Regions from separate parts of the Paenarthrobacter sp. E2MeOHC11 genome, predicted to be linked through region 1. Evidence: riboswitches for the same ligand, from Rfam matches in the RefSeq annotation. Region 1 holds a riboswitch; each other region holds the start of a gene.
The links. A riboswitch is a leader RNA that binds a small molecule or an ion and turns the genes downstream of it on or off. The one in region 1 is predicted to bind S-adenosylmethionine.
Positions count from the first base shown of each region.

Region 1 (7,227 bases):
TGGGTGCCATGTCCTGAATCAGCGTCCCACCATAAAGCACATTCAGCAGTTGGTGGCCGCGGCAGATGCCCAGCAGCGGAAGTCCGGCGTCGATGGTTGCGCGGGCAACATCCATGTCCAGATGGTCCTGCTCAGCGTTGACGTCGTACAGGGAGTCCTGCGGATCCTGGCCATAGAGGCGCGGATTGATGTCGCCGCCGCCCGGAAGCAGCACGCCGTCGAGCTCCTGCATTTCGGTGGCCAGCCTCCCGGCGCTGTCAGCCGACACCGGGGTCAGCAGCACGGGCCGCGCACCGGCCTCACGCAGCAGGTCCACGATGTAGGTGAACAGTCGGTTGGCCTCACCCACACGGGCGTCCGGAGCGTCCGAACTGCTGAGGCGAACCGGAACGCCGATACGCGGACGGGCAACTTCTGAACTCTTCATCCTTCATGATGCACCGCTCAGCGGCCGGGTGCGCAAACGCCGGCGTCATGGCGCAGCGATACTACGCTGAAGCCATGAACCGCAGCGCACCCTTGAACCCGAGTCCGCGAACTCTCGACATCCAAAGCCTTGTCCACTTCGAACGTCTGGTGAGTGCCGGTGCGGGGTCCATGAGTGGTTGGCACGCGCAGTCGCTGGACCTTCGAGGCCACGCCCGGGACCTCAAGGCCCTCAACCCCCAAGGGGCGATCTTCCTGGGATGCACGTTCGACGACGGCGTGGAAGAGAGCCTCCGACGCCGCGGGGCACTCATCTTTCCCAAACTGCAGGGCGTTCCGTTCGACCCCTACCGGGGCAGCCTCTACAGCGCCGCGGAGCTCTACCAGGACATCTCCTCCACAGAATACGAAGCCACCCTCGACGCGCAGGTCTACCAATGGAGCATCCTTCCCGGACAGCGGGCGAGCCTCGACGCCACCCTTGCCGCGGCCCTTCATGACCACGCGATCGGCGACGCCCTGGATGAGTTGCTGGATCATGGGGCGCTCGCCGGGAGCAAAATCGTGGGAGTCATGGGTGGACACGCCGCCCAGCGTGGCACCAGCGAATTCGCCGACGCCGCGAGGCTGGGCCGCCTGCTCGCCCAGGCCGGTTTCGCTGTCGCCACCGGAGGTGGACCCGGAGCCATGGAAGCGGCCAACCTGGGCGCCTCCTTGAGTGGGCTGCCCGACGCCGACACAACAGCCGCGCTGGGAACCCTCGCCGAGGTACCGGGGTTCAGGCCCTCGGTGACGGCTTGGGCGCGGCAAGCAGCCGTCGTCGTCGAACGTCATCCGGAAGGCACCCCGACGCTTGGAATACCCACGTGGTTCTACGGCCATGAGCCTCCGAACCTGTTTGCCACCCACATCGCCAAGTACTTCGCCAACGCCCTCCGGGAAGCCATCCTGTTGGAGCTTTGCAATGGTGGGACCATCTTCCTTCCGGGGGCCGCAGGAACGGTGCAGGAAATCTTCCAGGACGCCTGCGAAAACTACTACGGAGCGCCGGAGACCATCACTCCCATGGTGCTGGTGGGACGCGACCATTGGGAACGGACACTCCCGGCATGGCCGATGTTGCAGGGCCTCGCCGCGGGGAAGCCCATGGAGCACAGGATCTTCCTGGTCGATAGCGTGGAGGAGGCACTCGCAGTAGTTTCCGGCCAAGGAGCACGGCGCGGCTAGAAGTCCTTGCTGCACGGACCTTGGCCGAGTTGGGCCAGGCCCGTCCGGTCGCCGGCAGCGTATTGCCGGACCCACGAAGCCTGGTCAAACATGAGCTGCCGGGGATCGTCCACGTGGTCCAGGCCCAGCAGGTGTCCCAGCTCATGCATGATCACCGCGATGCCGATCTCCTTGCCCTCGGAAGTGTCCACAATGCCGGCGAACTGGGGCGCGTCCAGGGACACGGTGCCTGTGACGTAGGCCTTATAGCCGTTGCTCAGGCCAATTGATGAGCTTCCGCCCAGACCCACAGTCTGGCCTGTCAGGCGTGGCACCTGCTCCGGAGTGGTCCAGGCGATCAGGACGGGAGCCCATCGGTCCCCGTACCGGGCCGGCTGGTATCCGGTCCTGTTGGTGGAAGGGACCTCGGAACTCGGACCGTCGTAGATGAACTTCAATCCAGTGGCCACGCTGGCTTGCCGGACGGCTTCTTCCACCAGGGGCTGCCAGGAAGGATCCGCCTGGTCCGCGTTCACCACGTAATGGATGGGCCTGCACGGCGAGTAGGCCAGGGGGGTTCCGTCTTCTTTGACGGCAAGGAACTTGTAGGAGGTACTGGTCCGGTTTACTGGCGCCGGAGTTCCAAGCGGCGCGTCGGCTTCTTCCAGCCCGGGCAATGGGTCCTGGCGTTGTCCGAACGGTACTAAACCGGGGCGTGGAGCCTGGCTCTGCGTGGCGGATGATCCGTAGAGGAACCGCTGCAGGTCGCCGCTGAAATACGCGCCTGCGCAGACAAGGCCGAGGACGCCGAACAGGAACAGGATGGCGGCGATGCTGCTGTGCTTGATCGGTGGACGCGGCGCTGGGGGATCGGGGTCCGGCCACTGGGGCGACCCGTAAGGTTCCATGGAACCCCCTGACGTGGAGGCCGCGGACGGGAGGTGGGGCGCCGCCGTCGGCCGTAGTCGCCAGCATAAGTCCGGACGCCACGGGAGTCCATGCCGGAAGTGGTCGGCTGCTAGATGTCCTTGCGGCAGGGCGCTGATGCCAGGAGGTGCAGGCCGTTCAGGTCGCCGGCCGCGAGGCCGTCCGGGGCACCGATTTCCGGGTACATGAGCTGGACCGGATCATCCACGTGGTCCAAGCCCATCACATGTCCCAGTTCGTGTTGCATGACCGCCAGGACGTAGTCTGCCCCTTCTGGGTTGGCCAGTAGTTCGGCTACCTGCGGAGTGTCCAACTCGAGGCTGCCGGTGATATAGCTTTTGGGTCCGTTGTTGAGCGAGTACATGGTGCTGCCGCCGGTCCCGATGACTTTGTCTGCCAAGGCCGGCGCTGCCTCCGGCGTGGTCCATGAGATCAGCAGGGGAGCCCATCGATCGCCGTATTTGGCGGGCTGGTATGGTTCGCGGCGGTCCACGGGCAACTCATCGGTGCTGCCGTCGTTGACGAACTGGATTCCCGAAGCGGCGGATACCTTGGCGATCGCAGCCTCCAGCAACGCATCGGAGCCTTCCGGCGCGGAGGCGTTGTTCACTACGTAGTGCAGCGGCCGGCATGGTGAATAGCCAACGGGAGTGCCGTCGTCGTTGGTGGCCAGGAACTTGAACGAATCGTTCGCTGTCCCGGGCGCCGGCGGTGAGGCGAGAGGGGCGTCCGCCTCGTCAACGCCCGGCGGCGGGGCGTCGGCGGCACGGGCAGGTTTTGTTTGGCTTTGTCCGCTTTGCGGGGCGCCGGGGACGCTGACCCCGGGGAAAAGTGCGGTGATGCGGGGGTCTCCGTGCAGGAATCCGCTCACCAGGACGGCCACCACTGCGGCGATGCCGGCCATGAGGAGGCCGCGAAGGACCCGCCAGGCAGTTGCCGCACGTCGGTGCTTTGGCGCACGCGTTTCCCGCTCCGAGTCCACGGTTCTCCATTCCTCACGCCCTGGTCACGCGGGGCAGCGCGGAGGACGAACCAACATTACGGGCTGCGGAGGGAGGCGTCCAAACCTAGACGATCGTTGCGCCGAACACCAGGCCCAGCCCATAGGTGGCAGCCGCTGCTCCAAGACCAATGGCGAGTTGCCGCAACCCGCGGCTCAGCGGCGACGTTCCGGACAGCAAGCCCACGACGGCGCCGGTCGCCAGGAGCGCGATGCCCACCAGCACGCCGGCTACCAGCAAAGCAGCCACACCCGTCATGCCGAAAATGAACGGCAGGATGGGCACGATGGCGCCCGAGGCGAAGAAGCAGAAGCTGGACAACGCGGCGCCCCACGCCGAACCGACGGATTCGTGCTCATCGGTGGCCGGCTTCTCTGGCTGCAGGGAGAGGCTGGGGTCGCAGTCGCAGCTGAAGACGCCCATGCGTTCGGCGGCGCGGTGTTCGGCGGCTTCGTGGGTCATGCCCCGAGCCAAGTACACAAGAACCAGCTCGTTGTGCTCGATGTCCAACGAAGGTGCTGCTGTGAGCGTGGCCTGAGTGGGCAACGTGGCGTTAAGCAATTCCCGCTGGGAGCGCACGGAAACGTACTCGCCGGCGCCCATGGACAACGCCCCGGCCAACAGGCCTGCGACGCCGCTCATCAGCACGACAGGGCTGGGCACGCCGGTTGCGGCCATGCCCATGACCAGCGAAAGGTTGCTGACCAAGCCATCGTTTGCGCCGAAGACAGCAGCGCGGAAAGTGCCGGAGAGCCTGTTGCGTCCACGCGTGGCCAGGCCCCGGACCACTTCTTCGTGGATCTGCTCATCGGCCACCATGGCTGCTGTTGCCGCCGGTTCGGTGCCGTAGGGGGAGCGGCCTTCGGCTCGTTGGGCCAGGGCCAGTACAAAGACCGACCCGAAGTTGCGGGCCAGGAAGCCCAGGAACTGGCTGCGGGTTGAGGCGGCCTTGGGCATTCCGGCGTGCTCGCCCAGGAGCTTGAGCCAGTGGGCCTCGTGACGCCCTTCGGCTTCGGCCAGGGCCAGGAGGATTTGGCGTTCTTCGCCGTCGCGCCTCTGGGCGAGTTCGCGATAGACGGCAGCCTCGGCGCGCTCATCGGCCAGATACTGACGCCAGCGGCGGATGTCCGAGGATGACGGGGATGCCGCATCGTTTTTCGAGGCCATGCTGTCGACGGCCGTTGTTTCGGGGGCCGTGTTTTCGGTGGCGGGGTCCGGAGCCGGGCTCGACGAACCGGGGGATTCCTGGTGCTGTTGCACTTTCTCTCCTGTGCTGGGTGGGGTGGTTTCGGCCCCATTGCACGCCCCACACTACCGCTTATTGGCGGGGATTTTTGGCTGGTATTCCTCAACTGGAATGTTCGGCGCACCGTAATTCCGGGCACCCTTGACCCTCGACTGAGGCGGTGCTCAGATGGAAGGACAGGAGCGGGGAGCTCCCCGTTTTCCGGTTACCGGGCTTTGACCGGCCCACGAGACGGAGGTTGCATTATGGACACCACCGAATCACACGCCAGCCACCCGCGGGCGACCATCGAGTCGGACCCAGCCTATGACTACGCCGAGGACCAGGAAGTGGACGAAGCATGGGTGGAAGAGGTGGACGCCCCGGAGGACGACGAACGCGTCGTCCCGATCGATGAAACCGAGGACTTCCGCGAGGAGGACGAAGGGAACTAGGCCTGCACCCACGGGCAGAGAGGGAAGTGCCGCTGCACGCCCTCGCGCTTTCCGGCTGCGGCAACGGTCACCGTCAGGGTCCTTGAGGCCGCACACCATTGCGTCGGCCGGACAGCCTGCGTCAGGGCCCGGGTGATCAAGTGCGGTTCGGGATGCCCAAACCGCGCCGTACCGGCGTTGGAGATGATGGTCACCGTGCCCAGGAAAAGGTCGACGGCGGGAATCACCGTGACCGTGCGGGCTGCGGTTTTGGCAGGGGTTCCTGTGGCCGGCGCACTTGCGGCCGGCGTGGATGCCTGGGTGGTATCGCCTTGGTACGGCAAGGGACTGCTCCTCAGTGGAGTGCTCTTGCCCGCTCGGTTGTCTCTGGTCCGGGACGGGCCGCTTCCTCATCCGAACCACCCGTGAACATGGGGTTGGTGTGTGGCCAGTCGGAGCTTGGCACCACATCTCTTGAAGCTGGGACAACCCTACCCCACCGGGCGTTCTTCCAGGGGACGAAACAACGGCGACGCCTCCCCGAAAAGGGGTGGCGCCGCCGTCGAACGTTGCTCTGTTACTTGCCGTGCACTTTTACTTGTGGCTGCTGACCGGGTGGGCCTCCGGCGGCAGCTCTTCCGAGACAGCACCTGCGACGCGCTTGTCCCATGCTTCGCGAACCGCGGGATCCGTGGGCGGGGTGAGCAGCGAGATCACTACGTAGGCGATGAAGGAAGCCGCGAGGCCGAAGTAGATCGGCTCGTTGGCGTAGACGCCGTCAGCGCTGGGAATGACTCCAACGGCGAAGAAGATCAGCAGGACAAGCGTCAGCACCGAGCCCACTGCCATGGACCACGCGGCGGCGATGCCCGTGCCGCGCTTCCACACCAGGCCGCCCAGGATTGCCACCAGGAGGCCACCTACCAGGATGTCGTAGGCGATGGTGAGGGCGACAACCACGTCCTGCGCAGCCATGGAAATCAGCACGGCTACGATACCGAGGCCAAGTACCCAGTAGCGGTTGGCCTTGACGTCGTGCTCGGGGTTCTCCGTGTCATCAGTGTTGATGGTCTTGCCGAACCAGCTGGCCACGAACGGGACGACGTCTGCACGTGCCACCGTTGCCGCGGCAATCAGGGCTCCGGATGCGGTGGACATCATTGCTGCAACAGCTGCGGCCATGACCAGGCCGCCGATGCCGACAGGCAGGATGTGTGTTGCGACCTCTGCGTAAACCACGTCCTTGCCGAGGTTGGCGACGTCGATGTCCGGGAGCGCTACGCGGGCAGCCAGGCCGATCAGGGCCCCGGCGATGCCGTAAAGGATGCAGTAGACACCTGCGGTGGCGCCGCCCCAGCGTGCGACGGTGGGGGTCTTGGCGGTGAAGACGCGCTGCCAGATGTCCTGGCCGATCAGGAGGCCGAGCGTGTACACCACGAAGTAGGTGATGATCGTCTGGACACCAATGCCGTCGATCTGGAAGAAGCTTGCGTCGAGGCGCTCACGGATGCCGTCCATGCCGCCGGCTGCGTTCATGACGAACGGGAGCATCAGGAAGAAGATGCCTACGGTCTTGATGATGAACTGGACCTGGTCGGCCAGGGTGATGGACCACATACCGCCGATGGTCGAGTAGACGAGCACGATCGCGCCGCCAACTGCGATGGCCAGCCAGCGTTCCCAATCGAAGAGGACCACGAAGATGGTGGCGTAAGCGCCGGTGGACGTGGCACACAGCATCAGCGTGTACGCCAGCATCACGATTCCGGAGGTCTGCGTGGCCTTGCTGCCGTAGCGAAGGCTCAGCATCTGGGAGACCGTGTAGATCTTCAGGCGCTGGATGGTGCCTGCGAACAGGAGGCTGAGCAGCAGCACGCCCGAGCCGATTGCCACAACCAGCCACATGCCGGAGATGCCGAACTTGTAGCCGAGGCCGACGCCGCCCACGGTGGATGCGCCACCGAGGACCACTGCGGCCATGGTGCCGGTGTAAAGGAAGGGGCCCAGG
Region 1 covers NZ_CP196673.1:1,041,736-1,048,962, reverse strand. The annotation lists gene ACSSVG_RS04795 (gamma-glutamyl-gamma-aminobutyrate hydrolase family protein) at 1-427, opposite strand, end outside; gene ACSSVG_RS04790 (LOG family protein) at 502-1,653, shown strand; gene ACSSVG_RS04785 (matrixin family metalloprotease) at 1,650-2,540, opposite strand; gene ACSSVG_RS04780 (matrixin family metalloprotease) at 2,651-3,541, opposite strand; gene ACSSVG_RS04775 (VIT1/CCC1 transporter family protein) at 3,627-4,727, opposite strand; gene ACSSVG_RS04770 (hypothetical protein) at 5,052-5,240, shown strand; gene ACSSVG_RS04765 (hypothetical protein) at 5,237-5,563, opposite strand; SAM riboswitch class IV at 5,580-5,699, opposite strand; gene ACSSVG_RS04760 (sodium:solute symporter family protein) at 5,814-7,227, opposite strand, start outside.

Region 2 (7,227 bases), 1.7 Mb from region 1:
GATAGAGGCCGACGGCGACATCTGGCACAAGCTCGCGAAGGTCACCACTGGGGTGCTGGGCGGCGAGGTCAACATCACCGCGCTGCTGTTGGGCGTGGCCTCGCTGGCATTGATCTGGGTCCCAAGGGTCCTGAAATGGAAGGTTCCGGGCGTCCTGCTGGCGGTGGTTGGCTCCTGCGTTGCGACGGCGGTCTGGGGCCTCAACGACGACGTCAAGGTCACCGGGGAATTGCCCCAGGGCCTGCCGATGCCCGCGCTTGGCGGCATTGGCTGGGCAGACGCGTTAACGTTGCTGCCCGCCGCCGCCGGCATTGCGCTCATGGTCTTCGCGGATACGGGAGTGCTGTCCCAAACCCTGGCCGCGAAGGAAGGCAAGCGGGTGTCCGGCAACCGGGAGATGGCAGCGCTCGGGGCGGCCAATGCTGCCACCGGCTTGCTGGGGGGATTCCCGATCTCCGGCAGCGCCTCCCGAACCCCTGTCGCCGTGGACGCTGGTGCCAAGTCCCAGATGACCGGCGTTGTGGGAGCGGTGCTGGTGCTGGCCTTCATGCTGTTGGCTCCGGGCGTGACCGCGTATCTGCCTTCGGCAACTCTGGCCGCCGTCGTGATTGCCGCGGCGATTGCCTTGGCCGATCCAACAGGCGTCCGGCGGCTCCTGAGCCTGAGCCGGAGTGAATCCGTAGTAATGCTCGCCGCGTTCCTGGGAGTTCTCACAGTGGGCGTTCTCCAGGGCATCGTCGTAGCCGTAGCCTTGGCGCTCCTGGATTTCGTACGCAGGGCGTGGGACCCGTATCGAACAGAGCTCGGCTCCGAGGAAGGCCTGCCCGGCTACCACGACCTCGAGAGGCACCCTGGTGCCGAACGCATCCCCGGCCTCCTGATTTTGCGCTTCGATGCGCCCCTGTTCTTCGGGAACGGACAGGTCCTGGCAACCTTCGTTCGCGAGCAACTGGACGAATCCCCTGACGAGGGCGAACATCCCATTACCCACGTCGTCCTCGCCGCTGAGCCCATCACCGGGATCGACACCACAGCCCTGGACGATCTGGTCACGCTGGACGAATGGCTCGCAAGCAAAGGCGTGGACTTGGTGTTCGCCGAGCTCAAAGGACCGGTGAAGGACAAGTTGATCCGCTTGGGCACAGCGGCCCGTTTCACACCCGCCCATTTCTTCCCCACTGTCGGGGCCGCGGTGCGCGCGCTCAGGCGCGAATAGCTCCAGCCTCTCCGATTACGCAACATGACGAGGGTGCAGGTACGTGCAAGTGCAGCCCGACGCCCGCGGATGTTACGTTTTTCTTGAGTAATGAGTACCAGCGCAAAGCCCTGACTTGCTGGTCGGCAACCCTCTCTCCGGCGGGGTGCCTCAGGTGACTACTCGGCGTATCGACAACTCGAACTGCAAGCGTGACTGAGGAGCACAGCAATGCCTGAACCCACTGAAGAAAAACTCTCTTACCGCCTGATTACAGGCCCGGATACCCGTGATTTCTGTGAGCGTATCCACAACTCGCTGGCAGAAGGCTACGTACTCCACGGCAGCCCGGCCGCCACGTTCAATGGCACCGACGTCATCGTTGCCCAGGCCGTCGTCCTTCCGGCCGCGATTGCCACTGCGGATGCCGCCGTCGCCAACGCCGTTGACCAGTTGGAGAACTACGACGACGAAGAAGCATTCGAGGGCCACGCATGAGCTACGCAGGTGACCTGACCCCGCAGGACGCGTGGGCCAAGCTTGAAGAAGGCGCCATCCTGGTGGATGTACGCACCGAGGGCGAGTGGGCCCACATCGGTATCCCGGACACCAAGGCAACCGAGAACGATCCCCTGTTCATCCAGTGGAACCTCGCTGGCGGCATCCCCAATTCCCGTTTCATCGAGGACCTGCAGCAGCAGGCGCCCGAGGACGACACCGTGGAGCTCGTCTTCATTTGCCGCTCGGGCCAGCGCTCAATCTCCGCCGCCATCGCTGCAACGCAGGCCGGTTTCACTGCCTACAACGTCCTTGAGGGCTTCGAAGGCGAACCGGACCGCTACGGGGAGCGCACGGTCAATGGTTGGAAGAACCGTGGCCTGCCGACGAATCTGGGGACCGAGTAAGTGACGTTCAATCCCGACGCCGCCGGCTGGAGCCCTGACACCCAGGCCGTCCGCGGCGGCCTTGACCGCACAAATTTCCAGGAAACGGCCGAACCCGTGTTCCTGAACTCCGGCTTCGTTTACGAATCCGCCGCAGCTGCCGAACGGGCCTTCACCGGTGAGGACGAACGTTTCGTCTACTCCCGCTATGGCAACCCTTCCGTGGCCACGTTCCAGGAGCGCTTGCGCCTGCTCGAAGGAACCGAGGCATGCTTCGCCACCGCGTCCGGTATGTCCGCAGTCTTCACCGCCTTGGGTGCGCTGTTGGCTGCCGGTGACCGCGTTGTTGCTGCCCGCTCCTTGTTCGGATCCTGCTTCGTGATCCTGAACGAGATCCTCCCGCGGTGGGGCGTCGAGACCGTTTTTGTGGACGGCCCGGACCTGGACCAGTGGCGTGAGGCCCTCTCGGAACCGACCACCGCGGTCTTCTTCGAATCGCCGTCCAACCCCATGCAGGAGATCGTCGACATCGCTGCCGTCAGCGAACTGGCGCATGCCGCAGGGGCGACGGTCGTCGTCGACAATGTCTTTGCCACTCCCCTGCTGCAGCGCTGCGGTGAGCTGGGCGCGGACGTGATCGTCTATTCCGGCACCAAGCACATCGATGGCCAGGGACGTGTGCTCGGCGGCGCGATCCTGGGCACCAAGGAATTCATCGATGGCCCGGTCAAGCAGCTCATGCGACACACCGGTCCTTCGCTTTCCGCCTTCAACGCCTGGGTCCTCACCAAAGGCCTGGAGACCATCGGGCTGCGCGTAAACCACAGCTCGGCGTCCGCTTTGAAGATCGCGGAGTGGCTTGAGCAGCAGCCCGCCATCAGCTGGGTCAAGTACCCCCTGTTGAAGTCACACCCGCAATACGAGCTGGCCGCGAAGCAGATGAAGGCCGGCGGTACGGTGCTGACGTTCGAGCTGCTCCCTTCCGCGGGACGTTCTGCCAAGGATTCCGCGTTCGCGCTGCTCGATGGCCTCCGCGTCATCGACATCTCCAACAACCTTGGCGACTCCAAGTCCCTCATCACCCACCCCGCCACCACCACCCACCGGGCCATGGGTCCGGAGGGCCGCGCGGCCATTGGACTCAGCGACGGCGTCGTCCGTTTGTCTGTGGGCCTGGAGGACGTGGACGACCTCATCCTGGATCTGGAGAAGGCCCTCAAACAGGTCTAGCCTTGCTGCCATGAGCGGGAACCATCCCTATCGCCGTGCCGGAGCGGTCATCGTTGCCGGCACGGTGGTGTGGTTCGTTGGAATCTCGCCGGTCTCCCGCGTCTACATCACCCCGGACGACGCCGAACGCCTGCGCATGCTGACAGCCAGCCAGCGCAGCTGGATTGCGGGGCAGCACCTGACCGCTGTGGGAACCGTCGCAGTCCCGGAGGGACTCGCCTACCGCCGGGGATCCAACACGCCGTTCCTCACGTACTCCGCGCTGCACGTTGTGGCGTTGGCAGCTCTCGGCGGGAGCCTTCTCTCCCTGCCCGTCCAACGGTGGATCGGTGTCACGGCCGCGGCCAGCGCACCTGTCTATGGCGCCATCCTGGTAGCTAAGAAGGACATCCCGCCGCTCTTCTTCTACTTGGTGGAGGGACTGACCGGTGCCTACCTGATGACATGGGAGGAATCCGAAGCCGACAAGCCTAGGGCCGCCTGACCCGGGTCAGCATGGGCGCCGGCTCCCTACGCGCGTCAGCGGCGCAGCCGCGCACCGTCAGCTTCGCAGCATGCCCGACGACGGCGGCCAAGGCTTGGTTGGTGGGCGGACTGCCCGGCTGGCTTTGCCGGTCCCGCTGCCTTTTGTTGTAACGCACCGCGGCTTCGCGTTGCTCATGGGCCCCGTTGCCTCGTTCAAGCAAGGCCGAGATCCCCGCTTTGACCAGCTCCAATTCGCTGTGGTCATCCAGGACCGGGCTCACGTAGTCCACCAGCGCCCACACAACCTCCGACGCCGGCCGGGGACGGAAATCACCGAAGTCCAGGAGATCTCCGCGCAGCCCTGAATTACTGGCTTGCCAGCTCGCCATCCGCAGGAGTGCCGTGGGCACCGCTGTGGGCTCAACTCCGTCGAGCATTTCCAAAGAAGCCGTCTCCACCAAAGCCCGCACCAGCACGGCAATCAATGCCGCGTCTTCGGCGCGGAGGCAGACATCGGCCACGCGGACCTCCACGGTGGGGTGGTTCGTGGAAATGCGGGCGTCAAAGTAGATCATGCCCTCATCCAGGATGACGCCTGTTTCCAGGAGTCGTTTCACGATGCGTCGATAGGCGGTGAGCGAACCGAAAATGGCCGACGGTCCGGAAGTGGGCCACCGGTTCCATGCCTGCGTGCGGTAGCTGTCGAAACCTGTAGGAAGTCCGCGCCAGTACGGCGAGTTGGCGGTGAGGGCCGTGAGCACAGCAAGTTTGTCGCGGATGTGGTCCAGCACCACCACGCCTTCCTCGGGTGACTCCACTGACGTGTGGACATGGAATCCGCACGTCAGTTGTTCCGTGGCAATGATCCCGAAGCGATCCAGCATCGCGGCATAGCGGGGATGAGGAGTGGTGTGCGTGTTCGAGGCCAAGGGAGACGTGGCGATCGCGGCCACCCGGGCTCCGTGCTGGCGGGCGGTCTCGTTGGCCATTGCCCTGCCTCGGTGGATCTGCTGCAGGAGCTCGGTGTAGCTGTGGCAGGGACGGGTCTGGGTTTCGATTTGCTCCAGCTTGAGTTCGTGGCTGAGGCCCGTGGCGGTTGTGGGCTCTTCGTGGCCTGCCAGCAGCGCATCCGCGAGGGCCAAGGGCTCGCCCGTCACAGGATCGACGATGAGCAGCTCTTCCTCAACCCCGAAAGTCCGCATGCTCCATTCTGCGCCCGGCGGCCGGTGGAGGACAGGGCCTGCATGCCTCCACCGGGTGGAGCCTAGTCCTGGAAGTACTCGATCTTCGCGCCGATGGTGTTCAGTCGCTCGGCCAGGTCCTCATAGCCGCGCTCGATCACGTAGATGTTGCGAAGTTCGGAGGTTCCCCTGGCTGCCAGCATCGCCAAGAGCAAGCAGGCGGCAGGGCGCAGGGCCGGCGGGCAGCCGATTTCCGCGGCACGCCACTTGGTGGGCCCGTTGACGTAGATCCGGTGCGGATCGAGCAACTGAACCTGGGCGCCCAGCTTGTTGAGCTCCGTCAAGTAAATGGCACGGTTCTCATAGACCCAGTCGTGGATCATGGTCTGGCCCTCGGCATTGCCCGCAATCACGGCGAAGAACGGCAGGTTGTCGATGTTCAGGCCCGGGAATGGCATGGGGTGGATCTTGTCCTGCGGTGCGCGGAGCTCGGAGGGCTTGGTTGTGACGTCCACCAAGCGTGTCCGGCCGTTGCGAGCCATGTACTCACCGGAGATTTCGAGGTTCTGGCCCATCTGCTCCAAAGTAGCGAGCTCGATTTCCATGAACTCGATGGGAACCCGGCGGATGGTGACCTCGGAGTTGGTGACGATGCCTGCGGTAATCAGGCTCATGGCCTCGATGGGGTCCTCGGACGGGAAGTACTCAATATCGACGTCAATGGCGGAGCGTCCGGTGATCTTCAGCGTCGTGGTTCCGACGCCGTCAATCGCCACTCCAAGCCCCTGCAGGTAGAAGCAGAGGTCCTGGACCATGTAGTTGGGGCTGGCGTTGCGGATCACGGTGGTACCTTCGCGGTGCGCGGCGGCCATGATGGCGTTCTCGGTAACGGTGTCACCGCGCTCGGTCAGGACGAAGGAACGGTCATGGGCGTCAGCCGGAGGCGCAGAAACAGCGTAGAAGCCGGACTTCGCTTCAACCTCAAGTCCGAACTGGCGAAGCGCCTGCATGTGGGGCTCCACGGTCCGCGTGCCGAGGTCGCAGCCACCGGCGTAGGGCAGCAGGTATTCGCTGGTCTCGTCCAGCAGCGGACCGAGCAGCATGATGACGCTGCGGGTGCGTCGGGCGGCATCGACGTCCATTGATCCAAGATCCAGGACCTCGGGGCGGCGGATACGGAGATCGCTGCCGTTGAGCCATGTACATTCCATGCCGATGGAGGTCAGTACCTCGACGATCCTGTTGACTTCCTCGATGCGTGCCAAGCGGCGCAGCGTGGTGGTGCCACGGTTGATCAGGCTCGCGCACAACAGTGCGACGCCTGCATTCTTACTGCTGTTGACGTCCACTTCGCCCGAAAGGGTTCGGCCACCCTCGACGCGGAGGTGGGTCATCTGCGGCTTGCCTACTTTGACGATGGAACGCCCGAAAATGGCCTCGAGCCGTTCGATCATCCGGAGGCTCAGATTCTGTTTACCTTGCTCCATCCGGGCGATTGCGCTCTGGCTGGTTCCCAGCTCGGTAGCCAGCTGCCCCTGCGTCCACCCTTTTTCGCCACGGGCGTTGCGGAGCAGAAGGCCTACGTGTTCAGCGGTAGGTTGAGTCATATCCAAGAAATATCACAGGTGAGCTAGAACTCTCGAACAAAACGCCGTTTGAGCGGCTAACGTCACACCATACCCGTGCCGTGAGATATAGGGCTCGACGGCGGCCACTCATCGCAGGTGAACGCTTTCCCTCAGTCGCCATCGGGCAGTAGTACCCATTGCGGTCCGCGGAGCAATACCAAACCATGGAGGGAAAGCTCAGGGGGAAACATGCCTTTCTACGGCGCCGACGTCGACCAACTCAAAGCACTTTCGAAGGCTTTGGCCAACGGTGCGTCACTGCTGACCAGCCGGGCCCGGGAGCTCGACTCGTTGATCGCCCAAGGCATGACCGGCCAAGGCGGCGGTTGGCAGGGCCAGGATGCCAAGCGTTTTGCCGCAGATTGGCAGGGCCGCCTGAGGCCGTTGCTGCAGACAACCACGCGGGGCCTGGAAGAGGCGTCACAGTCCGTGCTCACCAACGCCGACCAGCAGTCCTCCGCATCCACGGAAGGTGCGGGCAGCGAGGCCACCACCAAGACCACCGCGGCCAATCCGAACCCTGGCCAGCCCACACCGCAGGAAATCCTGGACGAATACCAGGTCAGCGACGCGGAGACCACCAAGTGGCCCGGAGACTGGGATCCCCTGCGCTTCGTCGTTGACCAACGGGAGGTCACCGAGAA
Region 2 covers NZ_CP196673.1:2,786,262-2,793,488, reverse strand. The annotation lists gene ACSSVG_RS13105 (SulP family inorganic anion transporter) at 1-1,216, shown strand, start outside; SAM riboswitch class IV at 1,303-1,414, shown strand; gene ACSSVG_RS13100 (DUF1737 domain-containing protein) at 1,427-1,693, shown strand; gene ACSSVG_RS13095 (rhodanese-like domain-containing protein) at 1,690-2,100, shown strand; gene ACSSVG_RS13090 (O-succinylhomoserine sulfhydrylase) at 2,101-3,309, shown strand; gene ACSSVG_RS13085 (hypothetical protein) at 3,320-3,793, shown strand; gene ACSSVG_RS13080 (glutamate--cysteine ligase 2) at 3,780-4,976, opposite strand; gene ACSSVG_RS13075 (UDP-N-acetylglucosamine 1-carboxyvinyltransferase) at 5,039-6,562, opposite strand; gene ACSSVG_RS13070 (DUF6973 domain-containing protein) at 6,773-7,227, shown strand, end outside.
Region 2: linked by a shared signal. The riboswitch ahead of ACSSVG_RS13100 (DUF1737 domain-containing protein) and the one ahead of ACSSVG_RS04765 (hypothetical protein) in region 1 are both predicted to bind S-adenosylmethionine.

Region 3 (7,227 bases), 2.2 Mb from region 1:
AGGCGGCAGGACGCCGTCGGCCCTTCCGTTCACAGTGGAAGGCACCGGCGAGGTCCGCGGCGGCCACTTGGTGATCGACGCCAGCGCCTCGTCCCAGTTCGTCTCCGCCTTGCTGCTGGTGGGCGCACGGTTTACCGAGGGGCTTCACTTGGAGCACGTCGGAAAGCCGGTACCCAGCCTCGACCACATCACCATGACCGTGGAGGTCCTGCGAAGTGTCGGAGTCTCCGTGGACGACTCCGTGCCCAACCATTGGCGGGTCTCCCCCGGCTCCATCAAGGCCTTTGACCAACGGATCGAACAGGATCTTTCAAATGCGGGGCCGTTCCTGGCCGCAGCGTTGGCCACGCAGGGAACCGTCCGCATCCCCAACTGGCCGGCCAGCACCACCCAGGTCGGCGATATGTGGAGGACGATCCTCGCCACTATGGGGGCCGAGGTCACCTTGGCGGACGGGACCCTTACCGTGACCGGCGGGCCGGCGATCCTCGGAGCCGACTTCGACGAAACCAGCGAACTCGCTCCCACTGTTGCGGCCTTGTGCGCTCTTGCCGCAAGCCCCTCGCGGCTGACGGGCATTGCCCATCTCCGTGGTCACGAAACGGACCGGCTTGCTGCGCTTGTCGCTGAGATCAACGCTCTGGGTGGAGACTCCGAAGAAACTGCCGATGGCTTGATTATCCGCCCCGCGGCCTTGCACGGCGGTGTGGTGCACAGCTACGCCGACCACCGCATGGCCACTGCGGGTGCCATCCTCGGACTCGCGGTCGAAGGCGTCCACGTGGAAGATATCGCCACGACGTCAAAGACCATGCCGGAGTTCCCTGAAATCTGGGCAAGTATGCTCGAATCCGCCGGCACGGACGAGGCCAGCAACTGACCATGGGCCGCGATGCACGCTCCTGGGACGAATCCGACGTCCGGATCCGCCCCAACAAAAAAGGATCAAGGCCCCGGACCAAGGACCGGCCAAGCCATGATGACGCCATTATTGGCCGGATCATCACCGTGGACCGCGGGCGCTACAGGGCCATTGTGGACGAAGATTCCGCGGATGAACGCGTCATTATCGCCGCCCGCGCCCGTGAACTGCGGCGGAACCCCGTGGTCCCCGGCGATTTCGTCGCCTTGGTTGGTGATGTCTCCGGCGCCCCGGACACGCTTGCAAGGCTGGTCCGTGTTGAAGAACGCCGCACCCTGCTGCGTCGCAGCGCCGACGACACTGACCCCATCGAACGGGTGGTTGTGGCCAACGCCGATCAGCTGGTGGTGGTTGTTGCTGCCGCCAACCCCGAACCGCGCACCGGGTTCATCGACCGCGCCTTGGTGGCAGCGTACGACGCCGGCATAGAGCCGCTGCTGCTCATCACCAAAGCGGACGTCAAGGATCCGGCGGAATTGCTCGCCAACTACCTCAGCCTGGACTTCCCCGTGATCATCAGCCGCACAGCGGACACTGAAGCCAGCGGTATTGACGCGCGTTCGGATGACGGATTATCAGCACGTTTGGACAGGGACGCCGTGGCCCAGCTGCGCTCCCACCTCGGCGGCAAGGTGACCGTCATGCTCGGCCACTCAGGCGTCGGCAAATCCACCATGGTCAATGCTTTGACAGGGGCGGAACGAGCCACGGGCGGCGTCAATGCCGTGACGGGCCGTGGACGGCATACCTCGTCGTCTGCCTTGGCCCTGAAACTTGCCGATGCCCCGTCCGGCAGCTGGATCATCGACACCCCCGGCATCCGCTCCTTTGGTCTTGCGCACGTGGATCCGGACCGGATCCTGCATTCGTTCCCTGACCTTGAGCCCGGCACGGAAGCCTGCGAGCGTGGCTGCAAGCATGACGCCACAGCCATCAATTGCGGGCTGGATCCCTGGGTGAACGAAGGCCATGCAGGGCCCTCCGGTGTGGCCCGGCTGGCTTCCTTGCGCCGCCTGCTGGGTGCGGACCCCCGGCTTGAAGCCAAAGAGGCCAAGGAACTGGGCACCGTCAACTGATCCTTACGGCGCCACGTCCCCACCGCAGCTAATGATTCAGGATAGTTTGGTGGCATGACCCATCCCGTTTCCACCTACAACGATGACCTGCGCCTTGCCCACGTCCTCGCTGATTCAGTCGACGCCCAGACCATGGACCGCTTCAAGGCACTGGACCTGCAGATCGAAACCAAGCCAGACCTCACACCAGTCACCGATGCCGACAAGGCCGCTGAGGAAGCAATCAGGGGTCAGCTGTCCCGCTCCCGGCCGAGGGACGCCGTCCTGGGCGAGGAGTTTGGCAGCAGCGGCCATGGCTCACGGCGTTGGATCATAGATCCCATTGACGGGACCAAGAACTTCGTCCGCGGCGTGCCGGTCTGGGCAACGTTGATCGCCCTCGTTGACGAGGGAGAACCTGTTGTCGGCGTCGTCAGCGCACCGGCATTGGGCAAGCGCTGGTGGGCGGCCAAGGACATGGGCGCCTACATGGGCCGCTCCCTCGCGTCCGCTACGCGCCTGAAGGTCTCGAACGTTTCCCGGTTGGCCGACGCTTCGATGTCGTATTCAAGCCTGTCCGGGTGGAAGCAGCGAGGAAACCTCGACGAGTTCATGGGGCTCACCGAAGACATCTGGCGAACCCGAGCCTACGGTGACTTCTGGTCCTACTGCCTGGTGGCCGAAGGCGCCGTGGACATCGCCTGCGAGCCGGAGTTGAACCTCTACGACATGGCAGCACTCGTCCCGATCGTTACCGAGGCCGGTGGCCGTTTTACTTCCTTGGAAGGCGAAGACGGCCCCTTCGGCGGCAACGCCCTGGCCACCAACTCGATCCTGCACTCCGAGGTCCTCAAACGGCTCAACCCGGGGCTGGACGACCTCCTCTGAGGCACAGTTGCGGGCGGTCGCGGTCGCGCGCGTTTTCCGAATTTTCGACGGCGGATTCCCCCTTTTGGGGGTGTCCGTCGTTTTTTCTTCGCCGGATGCCCTGATTCTGCCACCGACGTAACAAAGCGCTTAACAATGCGAATCAGCTTTGGAGCGGTCCCGGGCAGTGCCCTAACCTTTTTACAGGTCACGAGTGCCAGCGCTAAACCCCGGTTTGCTGGCCGGCAACCCTCCATTCGCGGTGGGGTGCCCCGGGTGACGACCCGGCCGGTCCGGAACGGATGCGGCAAGCGCGGATCCCCCTATGGGGGTCCCTCTTGAGTGAGGTCCCATGAGCACTGTCACGTTCGACTCAAACATCATTCCTTCTCTTGCCGAAGAAACCCCGGCGCAGGCTGCCGCCGCTTCAAGGCCGCTCTCCGCAGTCACGGGTGCAGAGTTACAGGCTCCGCTGATCCAGGGCGGGCACGTTCGGTACGCCAACCTCGATTACGGAGCATCGGCGCCTGCCCTGACCATCGTTTCTGCATACCTCAACGAAGTCCTGCCGTACTATGCGAGCGTTCACCGCGGTGCGGGTTATGCGTCCCAAATCAGCACGTCTGTCTACGAAAATTCGCGGAACATCGTCCGTGAATTCGTCGGAGGACGCCCCGACGACTCCGTGATCTTCACCCGTAACACCACCGACTCCTTGAATCTTCTCGCGGGATGCCTCCCGCAGGTTGACAGCCTACCGACGGGCGAAGTCCTGTATTTGGACATCGAACACCACGCCAACCTCCTTCCATGGCAGGGTGTCCCGCACCGCAGCGTCGTCGCAGCGTCTACCTTGACAGCAACATTGGACAGGCTCCGCACGGAGTTGGCCCAGGGCGGAGTAAGCCTGCTTGCCGTGACAGGTGCCTCGAACGTCACCGGCGAAATCCTTCCCATCGCGCAACTAGCTTCCCTGGCCCACGAATACGGCGCCCGTATCGTGGTGGACGCGGCCCAGCTCGCACCGCACCGCCGGATCAACATCACCGAGGCGGACGTCGACTACATCGTCTTCTCCGGACACAAGCTGTACGCACCGTTCGGCGCTGGTGTCGTGGTTGGTCGCCCGGATTGGCTCGACGCCGGAACGCCGCACCTGGCCGGCGGCGGGGCCGTCCGTGAAGCCCGCCTGGACTCCGTCAGCTGGGCAACCGGTCCCGCCCGCCACGAGGGTGGCTCGCCCAACGTCCTGGGTGCGGCAACCCTCGCCCGCGCCACGCAGGTCCTCGCCGGACTGGACCAAGAGGCGTGGCACGCCCATGAAGCAGCCATCCGCTCCTACCTGGTGGACGGCCTGGAGGCCATCGATGGCGTGACCGTCCACCGGATCTTCAGCGACTCCGAAGACACCATTGGCGTCGTCAATTTCTCCGTGGAAGGATTCGACGCCGGGTTGGTCGCCGCGTATCTGGCGGCGGAGCACGGCGTTGGTCTCCGGGACGGACGCTTCTGCGCCCACCCCCTGCTCAAGCGGCTCGGCCTGCCCTCAGGCTCCTTGCGTGCCAGCTTTGGCGTCGGCTCCCGGTTGGAGGACGCCACGAGGCTGCTGGCAGGCATCGATGAACTCAAGCGCAACGGGCTGGGTTGGGACTACGTGGTGGACGAGGGCCGCTGGGTACCTGCCAATGACCACCGAACCTACCCGGAATGGGCTCCCAACACACCCGGCACTGCCGGCGCTGCTCCCTGCACCGTGGACTAGAACCCCACCGTGGACCAGGGACGCGGCTAACCCCGAGATCCAAGCTCTCCCGCTGCTGCGGTAAATTCGTAGGGTATATTTTTGGCGACCCTGTGAAGGAGTCTTTGCGTGGCATTGCGTTCTCCGGCTCCATCAAACGGACAGCCCGGCATTCCCGGACCGGCTGGACCGCGCGGTCCGAAACTCCATGCCAAACGTCGGCAAGAACTCGGCCAGAGCTTTCAAGACGGCGGTGAGCACTATGATCGCGTGCGGCCCGGCTACCCCGCAGACTCCCTGACGTGGCTCCTTCCCGATAGAGCAGAGACAGCTGCGGACATTGGAGCAGGTACCGGAAAGTTCACTGCCCTCCTCCTCGAACGCGGACTTGAGGTGGCCGCCGTCGATCCTTCCACTGACATGTTGGAACAACTGCGGAAGAGCTATCCGCAGGTCAGCGCAGTGGAGGGTACGGCCGAGGCAACTGGGCTGGCGGACTCAGCATTCGACGTCGTCAGCGTTGCCCAGGCCTGGCACTGGTGCGACTCCCTCCCCGCCAGCACCGAAATCTCCCGGATCCTGCGCCCGCAGGGAATCCTGGGACTGATCTGGAACCAGTTGGATACGTCGGTTCCGTGGGTCCACAGGCTTTCGCGCATCATGCACGCCGGAGATGTCCACAAACCTGGCTTCCGGCCTGCCATCGGTCCGGAGTTCGCCGGGTTGCAGAGCCACCTCACGGCGTGGGCGGACCCCACCACGCCCGAAGAGATCATGGAGCTGACCAAGTCGCGCAGCTACTACCTCCGGGCCGACGAAGCAACGCGGGCGAAAGTCATGGGAAACCTCGAGTGGTATCTGTACCACCACCTTGCGCACGCGCCAGGGGGGACCGTCCAGTTGCCCTACGTGACGCAAACCTGGCGGGCGGTCAAGGTTCACCGCGCCCTGCCACGGTAGGCTTGGGTTGTGAAGACCAGTACGCCCTCCTCCTCGATCGAGGACTACGTCAAGGTCATCTACTCCTACACGGAGTGGCAAGACAAGCCGATTACGTCCTCCCAGCTTGCCCAGCGCCTGGGTGTGGCCAACTCGTCAGTGTCTGAGATGGTCCGCAAGCTAAAGGACCAAGGCTTGGTGGACCACCAGCCCTACAGCGCCATCAGGTTGACTCCCGAAGGCATGCGCCTTGCCCTCTCCATGGTCCGACGACACCGCCTTATTGAGAGTTACTTGGTGGAAGAACTCGGGTACAGCTGGGACGAGGTCCACGATGAAGCCGAGATGCTGGAGCACGCGGTGTCAGACACCTTCATCGAGCGGATGTCTGCCAAACTTGGCCATCCCACCAGGGACCCGCACGGGGACCCCATTCCTTCGGCAGATGGCTCCGTTGAATTGCCGCACGCCTACCGCATGATCGAACTGGACCAGGGCCACTCCGGCCGTATCACCCGGATCAGCGATGAAAACCCCGATCTCCTCAGGTACCTGGCAGCCGAAGAAATTTCCTTGGACGCTCCGGTTGAAGTCGTCGGACGCAAACCGTTCGGTGGTGCACTCGTAGTCAGGATCGGAACCGGAGCCCAAGGCCGCGAGTTCGATCTCGCCGATGAAGTAGCGTCTGCCCTTTGGGTTCAGAGCGCTGAAGTCCATGAAGGTTGCGTCCTGCCCGCCCTGTGACCGAAGCCCCGCATGAGGTCAGTTGGGTAGCCCGACCGCCCCGCCGTCGTCGGACGCTGCATCCGGTTCGCTGCCAGCGGCCGGCGCCGCCTCCTTTGGAGGGTTCCGGATTCCGACGGCGGATGCCACTGCCCCCAGCACGAACAGTCCCGCCGTTACCACCAGTGCGTTGAAAAGCCCTTGCCGGGTAAAGACCGGGCCCACGATCAGCCCTGCAAAGGCAATGGTGATCAACCCGGCGATGCGCGCCACTGCGTTGTTCACCGCAGACCCGATCCCGGCTTCGTCGGTTGGGACAGCACCAAGAATGGCGGCCGTGAGAGGCGCCACGAGAGTGGCCAAACCCAAGCCGAAGACGATCTGTCCCGGGAGCACCTGGGTCCAATAGTTCAGTGGCTCCTGAACTGAGAGTGACAGCAGGAAGCCCACCGCGCACAGCAGCGGACCCACGGTCATGAACCAGCGGGGGCCGTATTTTCCGGCCAGGCCGCCAAAATACGATGCACTGAGCATGAGGATGACGGTACCCGGGAGCAGGGCGATGCCCGCCATCGTGGCTGCCATGCCGCCAACTTGCTGCAGATAGATTCCCAGTACGAAGAATCCGAGGGAAATTCCACCGTAAATGGCAAGGGTGGCAAGGTTCCCCCAAGCAAAATTGCGGATGGCGAAAAGCCTGAGGGGCAGCATGGGCTCCGCCGTCCGGGCCTCATGGACCAGGAAGAGCGCCATGGCCACAATGCCCACCGCCAGGGGCACCCACACCTGGATGCTTCCCCAGCCCATGCGGCCTTGCTCGATGAAGGCATATACGGGGCCGCCGAGGCCCACCATGGCCAGAAATGCCCCGAGGTAGTCAATGCGCTTGCTCTTGTCCCTCGCTGCGTCGGACGCCCGGAGGCCGGCCAGCATCGGCCAGATGGCGACAGCCGGAACGACGTTGATGAAGAAGATGACAC
Region 3 covers NZ_CP196673.1:3,937,044-3,944,270, reverse strand. The annotation lists gene aroA (3-phosphoshikimate 1-carboxyvinyltransferase) at 1-880, shown strand, start outside; gene rsgA (ribosome small subunit-dependent GTPase A) at 883-1,998, shown strand; gene hisN (histidinol-phosphatase) at 2,053-2,865, shown strand; SAM riboswitch class IV at 3,051-3,164, shown strand; gene ACSSVG_RS18315 (aminotransferase class V-fold PLP-dependent enzyme) at 3,197-4,606, shown strand; gene ACSSVG_RS18310 (class I SAM-dependent methyltransferase) at 4,721-5,545, shown strand; gene ACSSVG_RS18305 (metal-dependent transcriptional regulator) at 5,555-6,268, shown strand; gene ACSSVG_RS18300 (MFS transporter) at 6,287-7,227, opposite strand, start outside.
Region 3: linked by a shared signal. The riboswitch ahead of ACSSVG_RS18315 (aminotransferase class V-fold PLP-dependent enzyme) and the one ahead of ACSSVG_RS04765 (hypothetical protein) in region 1 are both predicted to bind S-adenosylmethionine.

Region 4 (7,227 bases), 560 kb from region 1:
TACCGCCAGACGGGTGTGGATGAGGAATCAGCGGCATTGAGTGGCCGTATCCTCGGTGAGGCCGTGGCGGACGGCGCCCATAAGACCCGCGAAGAGTTGGCCCAAGTACTGGGGCAAGCCGGCTTCCCCAGCAAGGGACTGGGATTTATCTACCATCTGATGCACGCGGAAATCAGCTGCACCCTGGTGAGCGGCACCCCCGTCCGCTCCGCCGGTGGCGCCCTGAAACAGACGTATGCACTGTTCCAGGAACGAGTGCCGGGTTTCGTTGGTACGTCCTCACTGACCGGGGACGCCCGCGAGCGCGCCTTGGGGCAACTGGCACTGAGGTACTTCAGCAGCCGCGGGCCGGCCACCATCAAAGACTGTTCCGTGTGGTCCGGTCTGACCATGAAAGATGTGAAGCTGGGCCTGCACGTGGCTGACGACCTGTCTCCCGGCAGCCTCGCGTCGGTGTCCTTTGACGGTCTCGGTTTTTACCTGGCCGCAGAGGAGGCGGAGGCCCTCTTGAGCGGTAGCGATTCTTCGCCTGCCGGGGATTCCGGGCTCCCCCGCGTCGACCTCATTCAGTGTTACGACGAATACGTCATGGGCTACTCGCAGTCCCGGCATTACCTGGGCGGGACTGCTCCATATTTCCCCGAGGACAACGGACCCCTGCACGTGGTCTTGCTGGACGGCAGACTGGCCGGTTGGTGGCGTCATGGCTTTTCCGGCGGGGCTTGTGAGTTGGACGTGCGCATGAACCGGCCGGCAACGCCGGAGCAGCAGGCCGCACTTGAGGCCGAGGCGGAGCGCTACGGCCGGTTCCTGGGAATGGAGACCAAGCTGGTGTGACGTCGCCGAGTCGATTTCAGCAGCAGGGCTAAGCTGGGAGAAGACCTAGGAGGCCTGCACTGTGAACAATCTGATCTTCTGGATCATCGTCTGCTCGTGGCTGATCCCACTCGGGATCCGTATGTACAACCGCTCCCGGGCGCGTCGGATCCAGCATGGCGACTTCCGCGGCCCCGGGTACCCGCAGCAGAACCTGCCGGGTCCGGGCTATCCCCCACAGAACTTCCCGCAACAGAATTACCCCGGCTACCCATCCGAGCCGGTCGTCGTCCGCCCCGCGGATGCGCCACCGCAGGCCGGGCCGCCGTCGAGCCCTTCATCCCCTGCGCCGTTCCCGGCATCCAGCGGTTCCGAGCCGCAGGGCTACCGGGCACGGAAGCTGTCAGAACTGGACGCGAAGTTCAGCAACGGCGAGATCGCCATGGAGGACTACATGAAGCAGCGCGCCGACATCATGAACGGCTAAGCCGTTTGATACGTCCGGAGGCTTAGGCGAAGAACGCCTGGCGAAGTTGGCTTGAAAGCTGCCCGATTTCGGTGAGGAACCCGTCGTGGCCAATGGGTGCCTCAATGACCTGTACCGGCACGTCGCCCGGGAGCGCAGCAGCCAATTCACGCGATTGCGCCGGGAAGTAGAGCCTGTCGCTGTCCACTGCCGCTACGAAAAACTCAGCTGTGGTCCGCGACAACGACGCTTCCAGCGAGCCGCGGCCACGCGTGACGTCATGGGACATGAGGGCCTCGGTGATGGCGATATAGCTGTTGGCATCAAAACGGCGCACCAGCTTTGTCCCTTGGTGGTCCAAATAGCTTTCCACCTGGTAGCGGCCACGCTCCCCCAACACCGCGGCAGCAAGCGGTGTCTCCTGGTGCTGGGCTTGCCGGCCAAAGCGGAAATCCAGCTCCAGTGCTGAGCGGTAGGTGATGTGGGCGATGCGCCGGGCCAGCGCGAGACCGTGCTCGGGCGCAGAGCCGCCGTAGTAGTCGCCGTTGTTGAAGTTCGGGTCCTGCCTGATCGCCAAAGTCTGGGCTTGCGCGAAGGCAATCTGCTCGGCCGTGCTGTAGGCGCCCACCGAGATGACGGCGCAGCGTTTGACGCGGTCCGGGAATGTCACGGCCCACTCGAGTGCCCGGGCGCCGCCCATCGAACCGCCCAACACAGCATGCCAGGCATCGATACCCAGGGCATCAGCCAGTCGCGCTTCGGCCTCCGTGCTGTCGCGCAGGGTGATCAAGGGGAAACGTGAGCCCCAGGGCTTGCCGTCCGGCGCTTCCGACGATGGTCCGGTACTCCCATAGCAGCCACCCACGATGTTGATGGAGATGACGAAGAACTTGTCGGTGTCGATGGTGGCACCAGGCCCCACCAGCTGCTCCCACCAGCCTTCTTCGTCAGTGGCTCCACGGGCGACATGCGTGCTGCCCGTGAGCGCATGCTCGATGAGCACGGCGTTGGACGCGTCCGCGTTCAGCCGGCCCCAGGTTTCATACGCCAGGACAACGTCCGGAAGGAGTCCGCCGGCTTCAAGTTCCAGCGGTCCGATCCCGGCATACTTGACGGTTCCGTCTTCTTCTCCGGATTTTGGAAGGGCTGTAGCAGTAATGGTCATTCCTTTGACACCTATCCTCGCGCTTGCCCGTCGCCTTGCGTGCGAACAGGCCAGGTCTTCACCCGGGGCACCCCACCGCGGAGGAGGGTTGCCGGCCAGCAAGCCGGGGCTGTGTGCTGGCACTCATGACCTAATACGAAGAGTCTAGGAAATGCAGGGCGGTTCTGGCGAAGAATGTGACAACAGTGTGACGGTTTGGGCCAGCTTCATTCACGAAGAAGCACCCGGAAGTGCCGCCCGGCGAATAATCGTCGGCGCGGGCGGCGTTCCCGGCGGAGGTGATGAGCCCGGGCGTCAGGCGCCCTTGGCAGCCCTGAATCCGGCTTCGAGGTCGGCGATGATGTCATCGACGTGCTCAATGCCTACGGACAAGCGGACCAGGCCGGGATTGACGCCGGCAGCGACCTGCTGTTCCACCGTCAGCTGGCTGTGAGTGGTGGACGCCGGGTGGATGACCAGGGAACGGACGTCGCCAATGTTGGCGACATGGGAGTGCAGTTCCAATCCGTCCACGAAGCGCTTGCCGGCGTCCACGCCGCCCTTGATGTTGAAGGCAACAATTGCGCCGGTGCCCTTGGGGCCATACTTTCGGCCGCGGTCGTACCACGGGCTGGACGGCAGGCCCGCATAGGCCACCGATTCGACGTCGTCGTGGCTTTCAAGCCACTGGGCAACCTTGGTGGCGTTCGCTACGTGGCGTTCCACGCGCAGGCTCAACGTCTCCAGGCCCTGGGCAATGAGGAAGGCATTGAACGGGGACACAGCCGAGCCAAGGTCGCGAAGCAACTGGACGCGGGCCTTCAGGATGTAGGAAAGGTTGGCACCCAGCGCGCCGTCCTTGCCCAAGTCCCGGGCGTAGACGAGTCCGTTGTAGCTCGGGTCCGGCGTGTTGAAGCCAGGGAAACGCTCCGGGTCCTTGCCGAAGTCGAAGTTGCCGGAGTCCACGATCACTCCGGCGATTGCGGAGCCATGGCCACCCAGGTACTTTGTTGCGGAATGGACCACGATGTCCGCGCCCCACTCGATGGGTCGGATGAGGTACGGCGTGGACAGGGTGTTATCGACGATCAGGGGCACACCGGCCTCATGTGCCGTACGGGCGATGCCTTCGATATCCAGCACATCCTGGCGGGGATTGGAAACCACTTCGCCGAAGAACAGCTTGGTGTTCGGCTGGACAGCGTCACGCCATTGGTCCAGGTTGTCAGGATCCCCGACGAACGTGACCGAGATACCAAACTTCTTCAGCGTGTGCGCCAGCAGGTTGTAGGTACCGCCATACAGGCTGGGGCTCGCTACGATGTGGTCCCCCGCCTCGGCGATGTTCAGGATGGCGAATGTCTCGGCAGCCTGGCCGGAGCTGAGCAAGAGTGCGCCCAGTCCGCCTTCAAGGCTCGCAACCCGCTGCTCCACAGCATCCTGCGTCGGGTTGCCGATCCGGGTATAGATGGGTGCGAGTTCGGCCAGGGCAAAGCGGTTGGCGGCACTTTCGGCGCTGGGGAACACGAAGGAAGTGGTCTGGTAGATCGGCAGCGACCGCGCGCCTGTGGCGGAGTCGGGCTCCTGGCCTGCGTGGATCTGGCGGGTTTCGAAAGACCATCCTTGGGACATGGAGTTCTCCTCTTCATAACGCATGGGTTTGGCGGGAATGTGGTGCGATGTGAGCTGGGGCCAGTCTAGGAACTGTCCGGAGGCTAGGACAGCTTTGTGACGCCGGTGGAATCTTTCGGTCTTTTCGCGTCCCTCCATGACGCCCACCGTCACGGTTTATACACATCCCACCTTAGTTAGGCTTGACTTAGCTGAGACCCCGATCACAAAGTGCCAAGATGAAGCCATGCGCATGGATCACGTCTCTTACGCCTGTGAACGAGATGGCCTTTTGGCCACTACCGAACGAATTTCCGCGGCATTGGGAGTGGACGCTGTCCGGGGCGGAGTGCACCCGCGCTTCGGTACCCGGAACATGATCATTCCCCTTGCGGATAACAAGTACCTTGAAGTGGTGGAGGTCCTGGACCACCCTGCTTCAGACAAAGCACCATTTGGCCAAGCAGTTCGTGCACGCTCAGCTGCCGGAGGAGGGTGGATGGGCTGGTGCGTCGCTGTTGAGGACCTCGCCCCGTTCGAAGACCGGCTTGGCCGCTCCGCTGTTCCGGGCAACCGCAAGTTCCCGGACGGCCGCGAACTGGTGTGGCAGCAAATCGGAATCCTCGGCTTGATCGCCGATCCCCAGGTCCCGTACCTGCTCAAGTGGGAGGGCGACCCGGCACTGCACCCGTCCAGGATTTACGAGAGCGACGTCAAGATGTCCAGCCTCACCATTGCAGGCTCGGCCGAACGCGTCACCGAGTGGTTGGGCGAGCCGGTGGAAAAGCCGCTTGAGGACGTTGCGGTCCAGTGGATGGCCCCGCACGGGACCCCCGGCATCCTGGCCGTCACCTTCGAAACCGCCTCCGGGGCCGTCACCATCTGACAGCCCCCTCCATCCGGGCCAGTCCCGGGACCGGTCAACCATGTCCGGTAAAACTTCGGCCGCCATCAGCGGGTGCCAAGGACGTCACCCACCGATGGCGGCCGGATAATTTTAAGGCCCTATCCCAAGCCAACCGCCTTACCGAACAGGCTGAAGCCAACAAACGCCACGATATCGAGCAAGGCGTGGGCAATCACCAACGGCATCACCCGCTTGGTTTTGGTGTAGATCCACGCGAACACCAGCCCCATGACCACATTGCCGATGAACGGCCCGAAGCCCTGGTACAGGTGGTAGCTGCCCCGCAGGACGGCACTGACAACGATGGCTACCGGCATGCTCCAGCCGAACTTGCCGAAGCGGTCCATGAGGTAACCCACCACGATCACTTCTTCGACGATTGCGTGCCGGATGGCCGAGAGGACCAGCACCGGCACGGTCCACCAGTAGGCGTCCAGCCCGCTGGGCACGATGGCCGTGGTGATTCCGAGGGCCCGCCCGGCCGCGTAAAGACCCAGCGATGGAATACCGATAGCCGCCGCCAGTCCCAAACCCTGAATCAGGTCTTTCCCGGGGCGGGCAAAATTGAAGCCAAGCCGGGCGAAGGCCGAACCGCTCTCACCATCCCGGTTCGCCTGGATATGCATGGACAGGAAATAGAACACCAGGGCCACCGGCACCAGGGCGAAGATGATGTCCAGCAGTTGGTACGTAAGGTCGAAGTACTCCCGGGTGCTTTGGGACCTGTTCAGGGTTGAGGTGGCGTCGGCCAACGGTGCCCGCGTCATCTTGTCCAGCAATTGCACCACGGAGTAGACGGCCGACTGGCCCAGGGAAAGGCCCAGCACAATAAGTACTTCGGCGCGCAGCCGGCGGCGGGAAGCAAGGAACATGTACCCATCTTGCCCGCAGTTCCTGCCACTTTGCCGGGAACCACGCACCTATGCTTGGTGGGATGGGCGCCCCAGCGAGAATCTTCATGATCCGGCACGGACAGTCGGCCGCGAATGCCGACACGACCATCTACAACCGTGTGCCGGATTATCGGATCCCCCTGACTGAGATGGGGGTGGAGCAGGCCCGGATTGCCGGCGAAGCACTTCGCCGGAAACTCGATGGCGAGCAGGTCTGCGTCTACGTATCGCCGTATTTGCGGGCCTACCAAACCCTGGAAGCGATGAAACTTGGACCTCTGATCGAGCGCGTGATCGAGGAGCCCCGGCTGCGGGAACAGGACTGGGCCAACTTCCAAATTGCCGGGGAAATCGAAGATCAAAAGGAGCTGCGCAACCTGTACGGCCATTTCTTCTACCGGTTCCGCGAGGGTGAGTCCGGCTCTGACGTGTACGACCGCGTGTCATCGTTCATGGAGACGCTCTACCGCCACTGGCAAAAGCCCAGCTATGCCCCGAACGCACTCCTGGTGACGCACGGACTGACCATGCGCCTGTTTTGCATGCGCTGGTTCCACTGGACAGTTGAGTACTTCGAGTCGCTCAACAACCCGGACAACGCCGAGCTGCGCACACTGATCAAGAACGACGACGGGCAGTACAGTTTGGATTTGCCGTTCAGCCAGTGGGTGCCCAGGGATGTTGACGACTCAGTGCTTCACGCACCGAGGATGCGGTTCTAGCAGGTACCCTAGCTGGCGGCCGCGACGATGACTTCGGTGCCCTTGGCTTCGAAGGCGGCCTTGTCCTCGGCGCTGATGCCGGAATCGGTGATGAGGTGCCTGAAGTCGTAGCCGGCCATGGCGGCGAAGGAACGGCGGCCTACCTTGGAAGAGTCCGCCACAACGTAGGATTCAGTGGCCCGGCGTGCCATCACCGTGTTGACCATGGCTTCGCCTTCGTCGGTGATGGTGGGGCCGAGGTCCGGGTCCACGCCGTTGACGCCAATGAACGCGATGTCCAAAGCAACTTTCTGCATGATGACATCGGTGTAGGGGCCCACGAGTTCGTAGGAGCGCGGGTTCAGGATGCCGCCGGTGACCATGATCTTGATGTTGGGACGCACTGCCAGCTGCGAGGCAATGTTGATGGCATTGGTCACCACGGTCAGGGTGGGCGTGTGAGACGGAGCGTTGAGGTCCTCACGGGTGGAAAGGAGCTGTGCCAGCGCTGTGTTGGTGGTTCCACCGCTGAGCCCAATCACAGCACCGGGCCGGATCAAGGCAGACGCTGCCAGGGCGATTTCCTGTTTGGCCACAGCGTGATCGTCACGGTTGTACCGGCCCGGAAGGTCGTAGGCCACTGATCCAGTGGTGGCGCCGCCCCGGGTCCGGCTGAGCAACCGCTGCTT
Region 4 covers NZ_CP196673.1:485,037-492,263, forward strand. The annotation lists gene ACSSVG_RS02255 (winged helix DNA-binding domain-containing protein) at 1-837, shown strand, start outside; gene ACSSVG_RS02260 (DUF2076 domain-containing protein) at 899-1,303, shown strand; gene metX (homoserine O-acetyltransferase MetX) at 1,326-2,447, opposite strand; SAM riboswitch class IV at 2,462-2,578, opposite strand; gene ACSSVG_RS02270 (bifunctional o-acetylhomoserine/o-acetylserine sulfhydrylase) at 2,742-4,058, opposite strand; gene ACSSVG_RS02275 (VOC family protein) at 4,285-4,923, shown strand; gene ACSSVG_RS02280 (CPBP family intramembrane glutamic endopeptidase) at 5,043-5,816, opposite strand; gene ACSSVG_RS02285 (histidine phosphatase family protein) at 5,879-6,559, shown strand; gene ACSSVG_RS02290 (DeoR/GlpR family DNA-binding transcription regulator) at 6,568-7,227, opposite strand, start outside.
Region 4: linked by a shared signal. The riboswitch ahead of metX (homoserine O-acetyltransferase MetX) and the one ahead of ACSSVG_RS04765 (hypothetical protein) in region 1 are both predicted to bind S-adenosylmethionine.